DNA from 2 places in the Paenibacillus sp. NPDC058177 genome. Region 2 is predicted to be linked to the other one. Evidence: riboswitches for the same ligand, from Rfam matches in the RefSeq annotation. Region 2 holds a riboswitch; the other holds the start of a gene.

Region 1 (7,929 bases), on a different contig from region 2:
TTATCTCCCCGAGACTGAACGGCGCTTCTTGGAAGCAGCGGTACTTGGGATTATCCTGGAAGCTGTTGCCCCTGACACTGGTGCTGGCTTTTGGTGTCGGCGCAGTGACGGAGTTCGTGTATGAGCTAAACTTTGGCGGCATCAGACCGGTTAAAGATGTGGTCATGGCCATCGACGACTCCGGTAGTATGAATCAAAGCGACCCTGACAACCGCCGCTATTCGGCTGCTCAGAGTCTTGTCATGCGGATGGATAAGGATAATCAGGTGGCGGTGTTGACCTTCAATGGAGAGGTGTCCATTGCCCAACCGCTGACATCTCTTTCGAATTCGAAGAACCGGGAGAAGGTGTCGGCGGCTATCCTGAATCTCAAGACTACGGATGGCGGAACGAATATCAGTGGTGCGCTGCACGAGGCGCTGAATGTCATTAACAGCGACAGCAGAAGTGATCGTGGCTCCATGGTCATTCTACTGTCGGACGGCTTCAGCCAGATGGATACGGCCCGGGAGCTGCAGGATTATGTGGATCGGGGTATTGCAGTCAATACGATCGGGCTGGGCATAGAGGACCCGTCTGGTCCGGCGCTGTTGCAGGAGATCGCCCGCGTGACCGGAGGCCAGTATTATGATGTGACCGACGCCGGACGTCTCGGCGATGTATTCCAGCAGATCTATGACCGACTTGGCGACCGGACGCTTCTGACCGTGCGCAGCGACGCTACGGAGAACAGCCCTTATTATGCGGCGGTCCGGATCCTTGCACTGCTGCTAATCGGGGCTACACTTGGCTTGGGACTGGGTATCGTGTTCGACAACCGCCACCTGGCCAAAAGTTTCGGCATCGGCGGCGCCGTATCCGGTCTGCTAGCCGGGTTGATTCTGGAATACGGCCTTGGCGGCCACACCTTCAGCGATGCACTCATCCGGCTTCTGGCTGTGCTGGTTCTGGCTGCGATCATCGGGGTGTTCACCGGAGTCATTCCGGTTGGTGAAGGCCGATTGACTCGCAGAGGCACGAGAGCAGCTGCGGCGGGAACAGCATCGGGCAGTTTCGAGCGGCCGCGCAGGAATCGGGGAAGCAAAGGATTCTAGATGAAGCGGAAAGGAGCTATTGTCATGAGGTTTGCTGATGCAGATTCATCCACACCCCTGATCACAGAGATCACTACACAGGTGGAGGATCGGTTCTGCACGCTGAGATGGCGCTGGCCGGATGGTGTGCAGGCCGTATGCATTCATAAAGGCCCTGCAGATGAGCCTGTGGCCAGAGACATTCCGCCCAGCGGAATGAAGCTCTATACACGTGAAGAATACAAGTCAAACAACGGTTATCGTGACCGGCTTGATGATATCGGATTGGTCGCGTACACCGTCTACGTCCGTCATACGGAGAACGGCGGGACTGTGCTGGTGCAGCAGCGGGACGAAGCCAACCGCGTGCTTGTCAGTGCGGGCAAGGCGCGGATCTATTACTCTATTGTTCAGAAAAAAGGGTTGTTCGCCAAACAAAAGACCGTACATATGTCGATTACGGCAGAAGTCCCGGTAGCGAGAGATGTACTATGTTATGTTAAGAAACGCGGCGGCCCTCCTGCGGGCAAGGAGGATGGCATCCGGTTTCCGTTCGTCCAGGATTTTGCACCCGGACGTAACCAGCTTCCGCCGATTGAGATCGGCAAGGATGATTTTGTACGCATCTTTTTCACCGATGGACGGAAGTATGGGCTTGTCTATGAACTGGTGCCGGAGTAAGGCGCTCTGCGTCAGGAACAAGGGGATTTACAACACTTCACGCAGTCCAGGTGACCAGTGTGAACGAAACGGGCTTTACTGCGTAAAGCTTTAAGGAGGATAAAAGATGTCTTTTTTTAGCCGCTTTATGAAAAAGAATCAGTCGCAGCCGCGGCCGCTCTATTACGATATCGTATGTCCCTTCTGCTTCACCAAGTTTGCGCCGGAGGACGTGGTCTTTCGGGCTATGCATAGCCGGGAGGACGATGAGAATTACGCGCTTGGCGAGGATGATGCGCTGAATAAATACCGTGAACGCTTTGGACTGGACACCGTGGACGACATCGAGGCTATTATTCGTCCGGCCGATATCCCAGAGGAGTATCATCATTACACAGATAATGTACTTACCGGTCTGACGGACCGTTATGGAGTACTTACACGCAGACGGCTATGCCCGTCCTGCCATAATGAGCTTCCGGTCACAGCCGGCAAGGTGCCAAGCAATATCATCTCTATTATCGGCGCTTCCCAAGTAGGGAAGTCGGTGTACATGACGGCATTGATTCATACGCTCCAGCACACCACTGCCGGGCATTTTGATGCTGCCTGTATGCCGCTGAATGCCGAGATCAGCCGCAAGTTCCGTACGCTCTATGAAGAGCCGCTGTTTGAACGCGGGGATCTGCTGGCTTCGACACAGAAGGAAAAGATGCAGGAGCCTTTCATCTTCCAGTTTGTCTTCAAGGATGAGAACAAACCGCCGCTGACGCTGGTCTTCTTCGATGTCGCGGGTGAAGGTATGGTCGACCAGGATTATCTGGGTCTGCATGGCCAGCATATCAAGAATTCTGCGGGTATCCTGTTTATGGTTGATCCGCTGCAAATTCGATCGGTACGCGAGAAGATCCGCATCAACATAGGCGACCGTCCGGGCGAATGGGTCTCGCAATATGATGAGCCACGCGATGTTGTTCTGACCATGTTTGGCGATTTTATTGCTTATCAGGAGAAGAGCAAGACGGACATTCCTACCGCAATCGTTCTGGCGAAGAGCGACATGCTCCATTCCTTAAAAGATGAAGATGGCGATTACATCAAGTCGAACAGTAACGTATTCAATAACTATGTGCACCGCAAAACGCTGAATCTGGACGAATTCCATAACATCGACGGGGAAATTCGCCGGTTTATTGGCAAGGTGGACCGTCCGTTCAAGGATACGATGGATGTGTATTTCTCCAACACTGCTTATTTTGCCGTATCCGCACTCGGCAGCAATCCCGTGAATCAGAAGATTGAAGGGGTTGTCAGCCCGATTCGGGTGGACGAGCCGTTCATCTGGCTGCTCCACAAGCTGAATTACATTGAGGGGAGCGACGGCCCGTGAAGAATCATTCAGGGGCGATGATCACTCAGCAGATGTACACCCGGGAGCGGCGCGGGATTTTTCGCTCCACAGAAGGGTTCGATACGGTAGCGAAGTCGGAGGGGCTGGACGGCGGCTTTGTCAAAAAAATTCTTCATCCCTTCTGTCTCTATGATGCCCCATCGGAGCTGACGGCGCGCGGGGAGAAGGACGAGGCGTCCTACCCTTCAGCGCTGCACCTGTTCCATACAGAGAACGGGGAGACCGTCATCGGGAACAGCCGCTATCAGTCGGCAGATTTCACGGGTCAGCGGAGCGCTTTTTTCGCCCATAACTTTGTTGTTCCTGCTGCTCGTGCAGAAGAGATTGTGGAGCATTATGGGGATTGGCTGCATGCGGATTTTGCGGAGAGCTACACAGGTGAGCTTGGTGGTACGTTGCCAGAGCTGTCTACTATCCCGGTGGCGGGCAGAACTCAGGTTGACCCTGGGACAGTGCTGTCTTCCTTGAATATTGGGGAGAGCTTGTTCAAGTCACTGCTGCAGGCGGTAATGATTTCCGTGGCCGGCAAGAAGAAGATCTATATAGCGCTGGATGTGCCTATTGGAGAGTTGTCGGGACGGGCAGCAGAGCTGACCGAGGTTATTTTCGGCGCACTACCCCATGAGTTCCGTCGCAGACTGGGTGTTATTACGTATGCCAATGAGCCGAAGAGCCGCAAATATATTCATTTGACCTTTGTAGAAAAAGGTTCACTTCGTCCCGGCGATCGCAATGTGGAGAAGGATTTTACGTTCGATCTGGTCTCTGGGCGCAGTACTAATGCTGAATTCGGGGATTCGCGGCAGCAGTACGCCGATCTGGCCTGGAAGATTACGAGCAGCGGCGGCAGCATGAATGATTTCGGTCATTTTGCCGACCGGATGCTGGACGGGGAAAGCTTGGAACGCAAGCTATCGCTCGGGCTCTATAATGAACTGGCTGTATTTTACGAGATTGAACAAGGTAATGAAAGCTTGTATGAACAGAACAAGTACGCGGTTCTTGGCGGATTGCTGGATTACCTCAAAGGGTCTGGCGCACTGGAGTCACGAGTCCGGTTGAACGATATTTTTCTGGAACGATTTGACCGGGAATTTGATCAGATCAGACAAGGAGGTCTTCTGATCCCTGCGTTGATGGAGAGCTTCAAGGCTTACTATGTGCTGCCGGGACATAATTACAGGGGCCGTATCGTCGATTATTTCATTAACGGGATGCTGAACAACAGCAACCAAGGACGAGAGGACGACCTAAAGGCAGCGTATGCCATTATCGAGAGTGAAGAAGAACTGAGTGCGGCCTTTTTCAAAAAAGTGCTGGGTCAGCCGATCTTCCGCCGGAAGCTTTTGGAGCCGTATTTGGAGAACCGTCTGGCTGCCGCCGCATCAGCAGCGGATATTGCTGGCTTTGTACTCTATTGGGGACGCACGCTGCCTGAGGTGCTTCAGCAGACCTTTATTGAGGACAAGACAAAGGATTATTTATTGGAAAAGCTTCAGCGTGAAGCCAATCCTGTTGCCGCTGCAGCCGGGATTCATGAGCGTGTGGAGAAAGCTGAGAAGGACCGGCGGCGCAGCGGTGGTATCCAGCCTGAAGCGCTTGAACTTCTGCGCGGATTGGCTGCGGCCGCTGACCGTTTTGTGCTGAACCGTCTGTCTCTGGCAGAACTAACGAAGGAGCAGCTGCTGGATATTGCTTTCCTGCGTTATCCCAAGGGGGCTGCCAAATGGTATCCGCCGCTGGATCAAATCAGCAAGCAGAAGGAGAACGCCCTGCGGGCTGCCTACCGCTGGTTCGGGGAAGAGAAGCCGGATGAGGGAATCTTTGACGGACTGACTCCGAAGGAGCTGGATGATGTGCAGCTTCTTGGACGGCGCTGGCTGAAGGAGTCAAGGTCCGCTGAACCTTTCGACCGGCTGCCGCTGGGCTTTTATTATAGCAGTCACCGTGAGGGCGGACCGCTGGATTACGAAGTGCTGCTGGAAATGGTTAACGAGAAGGCAGGTTCGGATAAAGAAACCGTCTACCGCTTCCTGGCTTGGACACAAGGCAATCCATTGTTTGTAGTCTCGAACAAGAAGCTGCAGCCGGGGTACCGCCGGGCCATTCTGAAATATTTCAATAGCTATGACCGGGAAGCTTTCAAGAATCGCGAATTCCGCAAAACCTATCTTGCAGCCGCACGACCTGCTCTGCAAACTGTATATGATGAAGCCCGCTCCCAATTGGCTTCACCGCTGGCGCGGTGGGTCAGCCGCAGCCGATTTCAAATCCTGATCTCGGGGCTCGCAATCGGAATTGTCCTGGTTATTGCAATTATAGCGTTTAGCATGCTGCGGCCCGACGGGAAAGAGAGCACGCTGCCGGAGGCCAGTCCGCAGCCAAGTCCCAACCAAACGGCTGGTACCGGTCTGCCGCCGGTCATGGCCTATCTGCTGGCACCTGACGGAGAGCAGGTGGAGGGTAGCAAGCTGCAGTTTATTTTCCCTACTGCTGCTGATTGCGATAGTTTCAAGCCGGCTGAGATTAGTGTGCTCAATACCGATGAAACCAAGACTACGTATAAAGTAACAGCTACGACCAGTACGTGCGCATTACCATCATCGGATCTAGGAGATTCTTCCGAAGAAGAGAATTCTGATGGGGGCAATGTAGCCGGAAACGCTGCTGGAACGGCAACGGATGCTCCTTCGCATTCATCTGCCAATGCCAAGGATGCAGTGACTGATCAAGCTAATAATGCTGTGAATCAGAAAGATCAGGCATCTTCAACGATTGATCCTGCTGCTTCACCTTCGCCTGCGCCAGAGGATGGACAGATAGATCAGAAAGAGGGCCCATATCAGGTAACCCTTGAGCTAGAGTCTGGGGCTGTGCTGGTGCCGGGCGACACAATTGAGGCTGGGGACTATAAGCTGAAGTTGTCCGAGAAGGCTCCGGTACAAAGTTCTGGTGAGTCTCCGGCAAAGGACGACACAAGCCCTGATCCAACGGCTACAGCAAAACCGAAAAAGAAATAATAATTGCTACTCCTGAACAGCTGCAGAGTTATGACTTGGACAAGTTATGGCTCTGCAGCATTCAGGAGCTTTTTCGCTGTGAAAATGGGCCAATACCGATTCCGGCAGTTTTTCTATGGACATACCGGGGGATTATAGCTATCATTAGGAATATTAAAATTTAATAGTAGTATACTTAATGGAGAAGGTGCAGACTCAGATGGTCTGGGTTTGCTTAAAAGGGAAGTCCGGTTCAAAATCCGGCGCGGTCCCGCCACTGTAGATGCGGAGCGACTTTTCAAAGGCCACTGTTCCTATAAAGGAGTCGGGAAGGCGGAAAGAAGCGATGAGGCATGAGCCAGGAAACCTGCCTTTTTCAAGGTGTTCCCATGCCTTCGGGGGGTGAGGCCGGGAACCAGTTGCAGATGGATGTGCTCCGGGAAAGAAATTCCCGTACGTCTGCCCTCAAGCCAAGTTTGTTCTGACCGCCCTTTATGTAGGGCGGTTTTTATGTTGTTTGTTTTCCAGCATAAACCAAAATTATAAAGAAAAGAGGTTCATGATGAAAAGAATGTTATCATCCCGGGCGCTTGCGCTTGGACTGGCGTTAGTGCTGGTCATCTCCATTCTTGGCTCTTCGCTGATACCGGCAGGACAAGCCTTCGCCGAAGCACAGCAAAGCCTTACTGATCAAGGAGCTACAGAAACTAGCGTGACAGACGCCACCTACGGCGCAGCGACGTTTACTGCTGCTGCACAAGAACAAGAAACCGTAGATGTTCAACAGGCGATTACAGACGCTATAAAGTATGTTCAGACTAAAGGAGTTACAACGGATTGGATCGCAATTAGCTATGGGCGTCTCGGGTTAAAGATACCGGATAGTTATACTGCGAGTCTTGAGAAGAGCGTGAAGAGTGCTATGACTGCTTCTTCCCCTCCTTATGTAACTACGTATGCCCGGTTGGCTCTTGCTGTTACGGCAATCGGTCGTGATGCAACCAACTTCGGCGGCTATAATCTTATTGAGCCGATTTATAATAGCAAGGATGTAGCGGCTCAAGGTATAAATGGCCCTATATATGCATTGCTAGCTATAACAGCCGGACAATATAATGTGCCTGACGATGCAGTCTGGAGCAAGGAACGGATTGCGAATAATCTCATCTCGAAACAAGATCCGTCGGGTGTATTCTCGGCTTTTGGTTCCAATGCAGATATAACAGGGATGGCGTTACAGTCTCTCTACACTTACAATGGCTTTCCTGAAGTAGAGACCGCAGGCCAGCGTGCCGTAGATTGGCTGTCCAAGAATCAGAACAAGGACGGCGGCTATGACAGCCGTTGGGGTGTGAGCAGTGAGGCTAACTCACAGGCTATTCTTGGCTTGACTACTGCTGGTATTGACCCGACAGGGCCGGAGTTCACTAAGGGACAAAATAACCTTATCACCAACCTGTTAGCTTACCAAATGCCTGATGGCGGTTTCCGTCATGCTATGTCTGGAAAATCTGATAACCTTGCTACTGAACAGGCACTGCAAGCACTTATCTCGTATCAGTTATTCCTTAAAGGGGAAAAGTACTATAGCTTAAAGCAACCGGCTTCTCAGAAACCAGCCGTTCAGGCTTCAATTAGAATTGAAGGCCCTGAAGGAACGATCACTAGCGGGGCTGTGGAAGCACCAACGGCGCTTAAGGCCTTGGTAGAGATCACTAAGGCCAATAATATACCGCTGGATATACAAAACGGCAAACTTAATGGCATTAACGGAATTTCGCAGCAG
Region 2 (7,929 bases):
TTTTTCTTCATCACATCAAAACTTTCGTCCGTTTGGTACAAACGTAGCTCTACAGTTGAAAACGAAACATTCTGGTCAATGTAACGCATTCTCCCTTTGATCCGTTCAATCTCCTCCTGGATGGAACCCAGTTCGTTGGCAAACGCGACAAGGTCAGCGGGTTTGGTCGCTTTTTTCATAAATTCGGTATATTGGGCTTCCATCATTTGCTTAGCCTTCAGCCGGGACTCAAGATCTACATATTCTTCAGATACATCCTGCCCCTGAATACTACGCTGGAGTTTCGCATGCTTCACTTTTTCAAGATTACTCAAAAAAGAGGAGAAGCCAGATGCAGGTACCTTCATAATAAAAGTGCCACCCTGCTCATATTCAGACATATTCTCGTTGAACTCGATAATATAGCCTTGGGCAAGCGTCACCATGTTGCGAACCTCAGTCTGAGCCTTAGCGTAGTTATCCACTTCCATGTTCAGATTGGCGCGATAGATCAGCTTCTTGTTCAATCCAGCTACTACGTCACTGCCTGTAAATCCGGCACCAGCCTTGCCGGTATTTAACGCTGTAGAATCTCCTGCGGTGTCCGTACTACCGTCTCCTGATCCGCCCTCGGCGCTGGCGTCCGAATCGGCAGAAACATTAGACATAGACTTGTCCGCCATCTCAGATTTTTGTATCAGCGCCTCACTGTCAAATTTACTTTCAGAGCTAGCCGTTCCCGAATCCGCAGCCATATTACTGCTGTTCTTGTCAGCCGATCCGCAACCCGTGACGACAATAACCAAAATCAAAAACCAAATCCCATACAGCCCCCATTTTCGCATCGCCATACCCCCATAATTTAGTAGAATACTTCTTTCTACCCAGACGATTCCAGAAGCTGGAAGGTTGCATGTTATTAAAAGTTTTGCATAAAGTGATAAAGAATCCTAGTAAAAAAACAAAAAAACAGAAGTATCCTGATCAGGATGCTACTGTTTGCGAACAGTCACTTTGTTTGGTACAATTACGGTGTCTTAACAGACAAATAACACCAAAAACCCTAACATCCAATTAGGATGAGGGCATGGTTCTGTTCGGACAAGCTCCACCTTGCCGAGCAGTGCATTCCATTTAACGATGCAGTCATTTTACTAAAGGGGAGGTGAACCCTTATGGCAAAAGACGTAATCTGTGAAGTCAACTCCTGCACCCACTGGGCAGAGGAGAACAAATGTCAGGCTGATTCCATCTTTGTTGCTTTCCACAGCTCCAAGGAGCCAACACGTGCGGAAGAAACAGATTGTAAAACATTCGAGAGCAAGTAAGCCTACCCGGAAGGAACCCTCCACGGTTCCTTCTTTTCTCATTTATTCTATCAAGAATGAGAATTATTATCAAGTGTATCGCTAAAAAAAGAATATACAATAAAGAAGTAGTCCTAAACGCCAGAAGACGTGGACACGCCCTTTGCAGTCTACACACAACCTTACTTACTGCTGTATGCTCTTGCTTGTCTACAGCATGATCTTGTTTGCATGCAGTAGGCACTTGCTTATCTAGTGCTTGCTTCTGCTCACCTGACGCAATCTCTCGCTTATCTGCTGCTTGCCCCTGCTCACCTGACGCATTCTCTCGCTTATCTGCTGCTTGCTCCTGCTCACCTGACGCATTCTCTCGTTCGCCACTAGATTGTATCTGTTCCTCGCCCACTCCATGCTCTTATTCTCCTGCTGTGCCCATACTCGCCTTCCCCTACGCCCTTGCTCGCCTACTGTATGTTCTTACTCACTTTTCTCACGCCCTTGCCCACCTGCTGTATGTTCTTACTCACCTTTCCCACGCCCTTGCCCCTGCTAAATGCGCTTCACCCTCTTTCCTAAGCTCTTGTCTTCCTTTTGTATGCCCTTGCTCACTTCCTGTTTAGCCTAACTCAAGTCAGCTAAAATGGCCTGAGTGAACCGGGCCAATTCTAGTGCCCAATAACAAAAAACCAGCAGGCCCCCCACGAAGGGAGATCTGCTGGTTATCTTTTTCCGTTGCTATATCATAGCTTACAGCGCGGTATTTACACTTTGCTTGGGCTAGTCTTGGCTCTTGCGATCGCAGCGGCCTCAACCATGTTGCGCAGGGCGCTTTCGGTTTCTGCCCATCCGCGGGTCTTGAGTCCGCAGTCTGGGTTGATCCAGAACAATTCTGGTTCCAGTACACGCAGAGCGCGGTCGATGTTGACTGTCATTTCCTCTACAGCTGGGACACGCGGGCTGTGGATGTCGTATACGCCAAGGCCGATGCCTTTATCGTAGTCTTGCTCCTCAAAGCTCACGATCAGTTCGCCATGGCTACGGGAAGTCTCAATGGAGATAACGTCAGCATCCATATCGGAAATGGAATCGATCATGTTGTTGAACTCGCTATAGCACATATGCGTATGAATTTGAGTCGTGTCTTTGACATCGTAAGTGGAGATACGGAACGCTTTAACCGACCAATCCAGGTAGTGCTGACGGTCTTCTGGCTTCAGCGGCAGACCTTCACGGATCGCTGGCTCATCCACTTGGATCATCTCAACTCCAGCGTCTTCCAACGCCTTCACTTCATGACGCAGTGCAATTGCGATTTGGTTCGCTACTTCTTCACGGCTCAAGTCATCGCGGACGAACGACCAGTTCAGGATCGTTACCGGTCCAGTCAGCATGCCTTTTACCGGAAGCTTGGTGCGGGATTGTGCATAGACGCTCTCTTTAACTGTCATTGGCTCGATGAAAGCAACGTCAGCATAGATTACTGGCGGCTTCACGCAGCGGGAACCATAGGATTGCACCCAGCCGTTGCGAGTGAACAAGTATCCAGCCAGCTTCTCACCGAAGAATTCAACCATGTCTGTACGTTCGAATTCACCGTGTACGAGTACATCCAGTCCGAGCTTCTCTTGGAAAGTGATGACTTCGTCGATTTGATCACGGATATATTGATCATAACGCTCTTGGTTCCATACCCCTTTGCGCCATTTGAGACGTGCTTGGCGAACTTCTGGTGTTTGCGGGAAGCTTCCGATCGTTGTTGTTGGCAGCAACGGCAGATTCCATTTCTCCTGTTGTACTTTCACACGCTCTGCGAATGGCAGGTTACGGTTTGCAGGAAGTTCAGCCAGCTTGCGCACTTCTGCAGCGATATCTTCACGGCCGCGCTCAGGCAGGGCACGGAAGGTAGCAAGTGCATCGCGGCTAGCTTGCAGCTCGGCAGCAACAGCATCACGGTTTTCCAGTGCAGAGCTGATCAGCTTCAGTTCAACCAGCTTCTCGTTCGCGAATGCCAGAGCGTTCTTGATTACGGATTTCACCTTGTCTTCGCCTTCTACGGTTACCGGTACATGCAGCAAGCTGGAGGATGGTTGCAGGAACACACGGTCCAAGCTAACATGAGTCGCCAGTTTGTCCAGCAGAGCCAGCTTAGCATCCAGATCGGAGCGCCAGATGTTACGTCCGTCGATGATACCAACGCCGAGAATCTTGTCTTCCGGCCAGCCCAGACGCTCGATGGATTCGAGGTTTGTACCGCCATCGTGTACGAAGTCCAGACCCAGACCTTGTACAGGTAGCTTAAGAAGTGCTTCAAGCGGTTCAGCAGCTTCGAAGTAAGTTTGCAGGATGATGTTCAATCCAGGCACAGCTGCAGCGATTTCTGCATAAATCGTCTCAAGCAGGCTGATATCTTCATTGGTAAGCCCGGTTACTACCGCAGGCTCGTCCACTTGTACCCATTTCACGCCTTCTTGCTTCAGCTCTTGAAGCAGTTGCACATATACTGGCAAGAAACGCTTCGCGATTTCAGCCGTTTCAGATGGCTGGAAGCCTTTGGACAGCTTCAGGAAGGTGTAAAGGCCGATGACAACCGGCTTGCCTTCGATACCGGCTTGCGCTTTAGCAAAACGATAAGCCGCAAGTGGCTTGTTCTCAGTCAGACGCGGCGTTTGGTTGCCGATCTCTGGAACGATATAGTGATAGTTCGTGTTGAACCATTTAGTCATTTCGCATGCAGTAGCTGTAGCGTTACCGCGAGCCATTGCGAAGTAAAGGTCCAGTCCGATGTCTCCGCCATCGTATTCATACCGTGGAGGTACAATTCCGAACATTACGGCTGCATCCAGCACGTGGTCGTAGAATGTGAAATCATTGACCGGAATCAGATCAATACCGGCTTCTTTTTGTGTCTGCAAATGCTCAAGCTGGATTCTTTCCATTTCGGAACGGAATTCAGCTTCATTTTTTTGGCCGGACCAGAAGGTCTCCAGGTTCTTTTTCCATTCACGGTTTTTCCCGATTCTCGGGTACCCGAGGTTACTTACTTTTACTGTTTGCGTCATTCCTAGGTTCCTCCCTTATCTCACTAATAATCTATATGCGTCATGTTTTATACCCAAAAAAGGCGTCTCTCCCTGTAAGAAGTCAGAGGGAAAGACGCCCTAGTATTATACATACTGGTAGCTGGTCTAACACCGTCCTATCTTCCGTAGGTAAAGCTGTGCTGTCGAAACAGGTAGGTCTCCTGGCTGCGGCGTCTACATCTCCAGCCGTCTTCCCGAACAGCATATGCTGTCAGTGACGAGGGTTGCTGAAGACTCTTCCGTTACAGTGGCGGGACCGCGTCGGTCTTGCACCGAACTTCCCTATTAAGCCACCCGGTATGCCTTGGCATCCGGCAGGCACCTGTATCCGTTATTCAGTTTCGGGAATGAATATAACGTCATCATACTGGAATACCAAGTAAACCGCAATAGATTATGAGTGTAGCAGTTATACGGAATCCTTATAGCCAGTTAGAAGAAAATAATATACACCACTGCTGCCAGCACAATTCGGTAGATCGCGAAGGGCATCAGCTTGACCCGATTGATCAGTTTCAGGAAGAAACGCATCGATATCAGCGCGAAAACAAAGGCACTTATGAAGCCAGCGATGAAGAACGGCAAGGAATCCATCGTAAAGTATTGCCAGTTCTTGATTAGGGAGATTAGCGTAGCTCCGGCCATGACCGGCACGGCCATAATGAACGTGAAGTCAGCAGCTGCCCGGTAGCTCATCCCCAGCAGTACACCTCCGGAGATGGTGGAACCGGAGCGGGAAAAACCCGGCCACAGGGCGAAGCACTGCATCAGGCCAACGCCCAGCGCCTGCTTGTATGTCACTTGATCGACCGTTTCGGTCTGAACCTTCTTTGGGGCGAAACGATCGGCACAAATCATAAATACCGCACCGATGACGAGACCAATCAATACAGTTGCCGTCGAAAACAGATGGTCATCAATGTAGTTCTCTGTCAGTACGCCAAGGACTCCGGCAGGAATGAGACCAATCAGCACCATGCGAAGCTTTAGATGCCCTTCACCGGCAGGTAACTGTGGTTGTCCATCCGGCACAGGCTGCATTTCTTTGCGGCTGAACCGCTTCAAGCCGAGCAGATCAATAAATCTTTTCCAGAAAATCACTACAACCGCCAGGATCGAGCCTAGCTGAATAACTACTTTAAATGTATTTGCCGTATGTTGGCCCAGAAATGCCTGTGACCGCAGCCACATATCATCCACAATAATCATATGACCAGTAGAGGATACGGGAGCAAACTCGGTTATACCTTCGACGATGCCAAGAATAATTGCTTTAATAATCATGAGCAGGTCCATGTTAAATCCTCCTTAAATTTTTCTTCAGATTGCGCAAGTAACGACTCCGGATGAAGAAGAAATACAATACCTGCGCGACAAAATAAACCGCCAGCACCGCACCAGTCTCGGTCACGATTGATAAGTAGAACAGGCGCTGCAGGGCGATAAAAGCAAATAGGCTATGCAGGATAGCCAGTCCGATCGGTACAAAGAACATCAGGGCTAGCTGGAATGTCACAATCCGGTTCAGTTCCCGATCCGTTAATCCCATCTTGTCCAGGGTGGAATATTGCAGACGATCATAATCCAGATCCATGTACAGACGGAAGTAAAGAAAGCTTCCAGCTGCAATGAAGAAGACGGTGCCCACAAGCAGAGAAGCGAACAGCATTGTACTGTACAGAGTCTTGTGGATCTCAAACAATGTGCCGCTGACTGCAATGGCATAGGGATAATCAGCAGTGTATGCCCTCTTGCCCTTGACCGAAAGATCGGCTGCGATTCCAACCGTTTGCAGCAAATCCGCAACATAGAATCCCGTGTACCTATCAGTCTGCACGGGGCGGATAGCGGCATACAACTCATCGTTAACCACAATGCCGCTAAAGTCACCCCCGTCAACGCCGTCCAGCGCCGGGAGCAGATGGTTCGCAATCGGTAATTCCTCGGTGTAGCCGGTCTCGCGAATTGAGTTTCCCTGCCGCAGTGTATATGTAGCCTTGACTCGTTCACCCGTCAGGCTACGGTCCCGCTGAGAGCCGATCATGACCAGCCCGTCATGACCTTCAAGCGGCCTTTCAGACGAACGGAATCCAGCCTTCATCAGCGCCTGCTTATAAAGACTGTAGGAGATCAGGGGCAGCAGCCGCGTCCGATCCGGCCCAGTCTGCGATTCCACCTCTGCATATTTAATAGGGATGCTAAGTGTATCAAAGATCAGGCCACGGCCTGCGAGCTCCCTGCGAATGCTGTCCAGGTGCCGCTCTGTTTCTGCCGCGTCCTCCGTCCCCTTTGCCACATAGCCAACAGCTGCCGGGTAATTAAGCTTCAGTTCCCGGGTCAACGTCTGAATGGAAGCAAATACACCAACAGAAGTGAATGATACGGCCGAAATAATCGTGATGATGAAGAACATGCGTCCGTTCTCTCTCCAGCGGGATGACAGGCCAGAGAGTGCGATCAGGTTAATCCGATGCCAGTAGAAACGCCGGGTTCTCTTCAGCAGCTTCACAATGTAGATGCTCAGTTGGGTATAGAACAGATACGTTCCAACAACCGTAATGACCACGACTGGGAACATAATGACATCTACCAAAGCCGCGCGTACTGTGGCGGCCATAACGTAGCCAGCGATCAGGAAAACTGCTGACAGCAGCACAAGCACTATAGAGATTTTAGGTTCTTCCTCATGCTTGCTTTCCCCTTGGAACAGCGGCATCGGATCTTCAGGGCCGGTTAGTGCAAAAGTACAGAGCGAGATCAGACCAAACAACAGCACAAAGCTGCAAATGGTCAGCACTGGGGCCTGCCAGGGCAGATGAAAGGAAAGCGAATGAATGCCAAGAAAGCCCGAGCCGATCATCAGGAACAGCTTGCCAAGCAGCAAGCCCAGCCCGGTACCGGTGAAAATTGCCGCGCTGCCGATCATCATATTTTCCAAAAAGACCATCAGGTGCAACTGCCGCCTAGTCATCCCATGCATCAGTAGAATGCCGAACTCCTTCTTGCGGGATTGCAGGAACGAACTCACAGATACCAGTACGAAAAGGGAGCAAAACACAAAAATGGACCCTTCGGCGACCATCATCGTCTGCGTTGCAGTACTGAAAATCAGATCCTTGGACAGAGCCGGGTGATAAATAAACAGGGCACACAGAAAGAAGATCATCACCGAGAACGAGCTGCTGACAAAATAGGCGGCATACTTCCGCTTGTTACGAATTACATTTCTATAAGCGAACTGCCGAAAGGTCATGGCCCGCGCCTCCCAGAAGCGACAGCATGTCAATGATATTCTGAAAGAAGGCGGCCCGGCTGCTGCCCCTGTACATCTCACTATGGAACCGCCCGTCTTTGATAAAAATCACCCTGTGACAAAAGCTCGCAGCCACGGCATCATGTGTAGCCATCAGCACCGTCGCTCCCTCCGAAGCATTGATCTGCTCCAGCATACCCATCACTTCGCCCGATGTTGTGGAGTCCAGATTGCCTGTAGGTTCGTCGGCCAAAATCAGCGCAGGCCGGTGGATCATAGCACGGGCGATCGCCGTCCGCTGCATTTGCCC

What was found. A riboswitch is a leader RNA that binds a small molecule or an ion and turns the genes downstream of it on or off. The one in region 2 is predicted to bind cobalamin.
Region 1: linked by a shared signal. The riboswitch ahead of ACFVU8_RS25725 (S-layer homology domain-containing protein) and the one ahead of metE (5-methyltetrahydropteroyltriglutamate--homocysteine S-methyltransferase) in region 2 are both predicted to bind cobalamin.

The regions. Positions count from the first base shown of each region.
Region 1 covers NZ_JBHVVB010000008.1:218,436-226,364, reverse strand. The annotation lists gene ACFVU8_RS25745 (vWA domain-containing protein) at 1-1,094, shown strand, start outside; gene ACFVU8_RS25740 (beta-mannanase) at 1,119-1,754, shown strand; gene ACFVU8_RS25735 (TRAFAC clade GTPase domain-containing protein) at 1,861-3,123, shown strand; gene ACFVU8_RS25730 (GAP1-N2 domain-containing protein) at 3,120-6,164, shown strand; cobalamin riboswitch at 6,333-6,532, shown strand; gene ACFVU8_RS25725 (S-layer homology domain-containing protein) at 6,703-7,929, shown strand, end outside.
Region 2 covers NZ_JBHVVB010000002.1:245,566-253,494, forward strand. The annotation lists gene ACFVU8_RS11180 (DUF4349 domain-containing protein) at 1-824, opposite strand, end outside; gene ACFVU8_RS11185 (DUF1540 domain-containing protein) at 1,155-1,307, shown strand; gene metE (5-methyltetrahydropteroyltriglutamate--homocysteine S-methyltransferase) at 2,048-4,345, opposite strand; cobalamin riboswitch at 4,501-4,707, opposite strand; gene ACFVU8_RS11195 (undecaprenyl-diphosphate phosphatase) at 4,799-5,662, opposite strand; gene ACFVU8_RS11200 (FtsX-like permease family protein) at 5,664-7,619, opposite strand; gene ACFVU8_RS11205 (ABC transporter ATP-binding protein) at 7,594-7,929, opposite strand, start outside.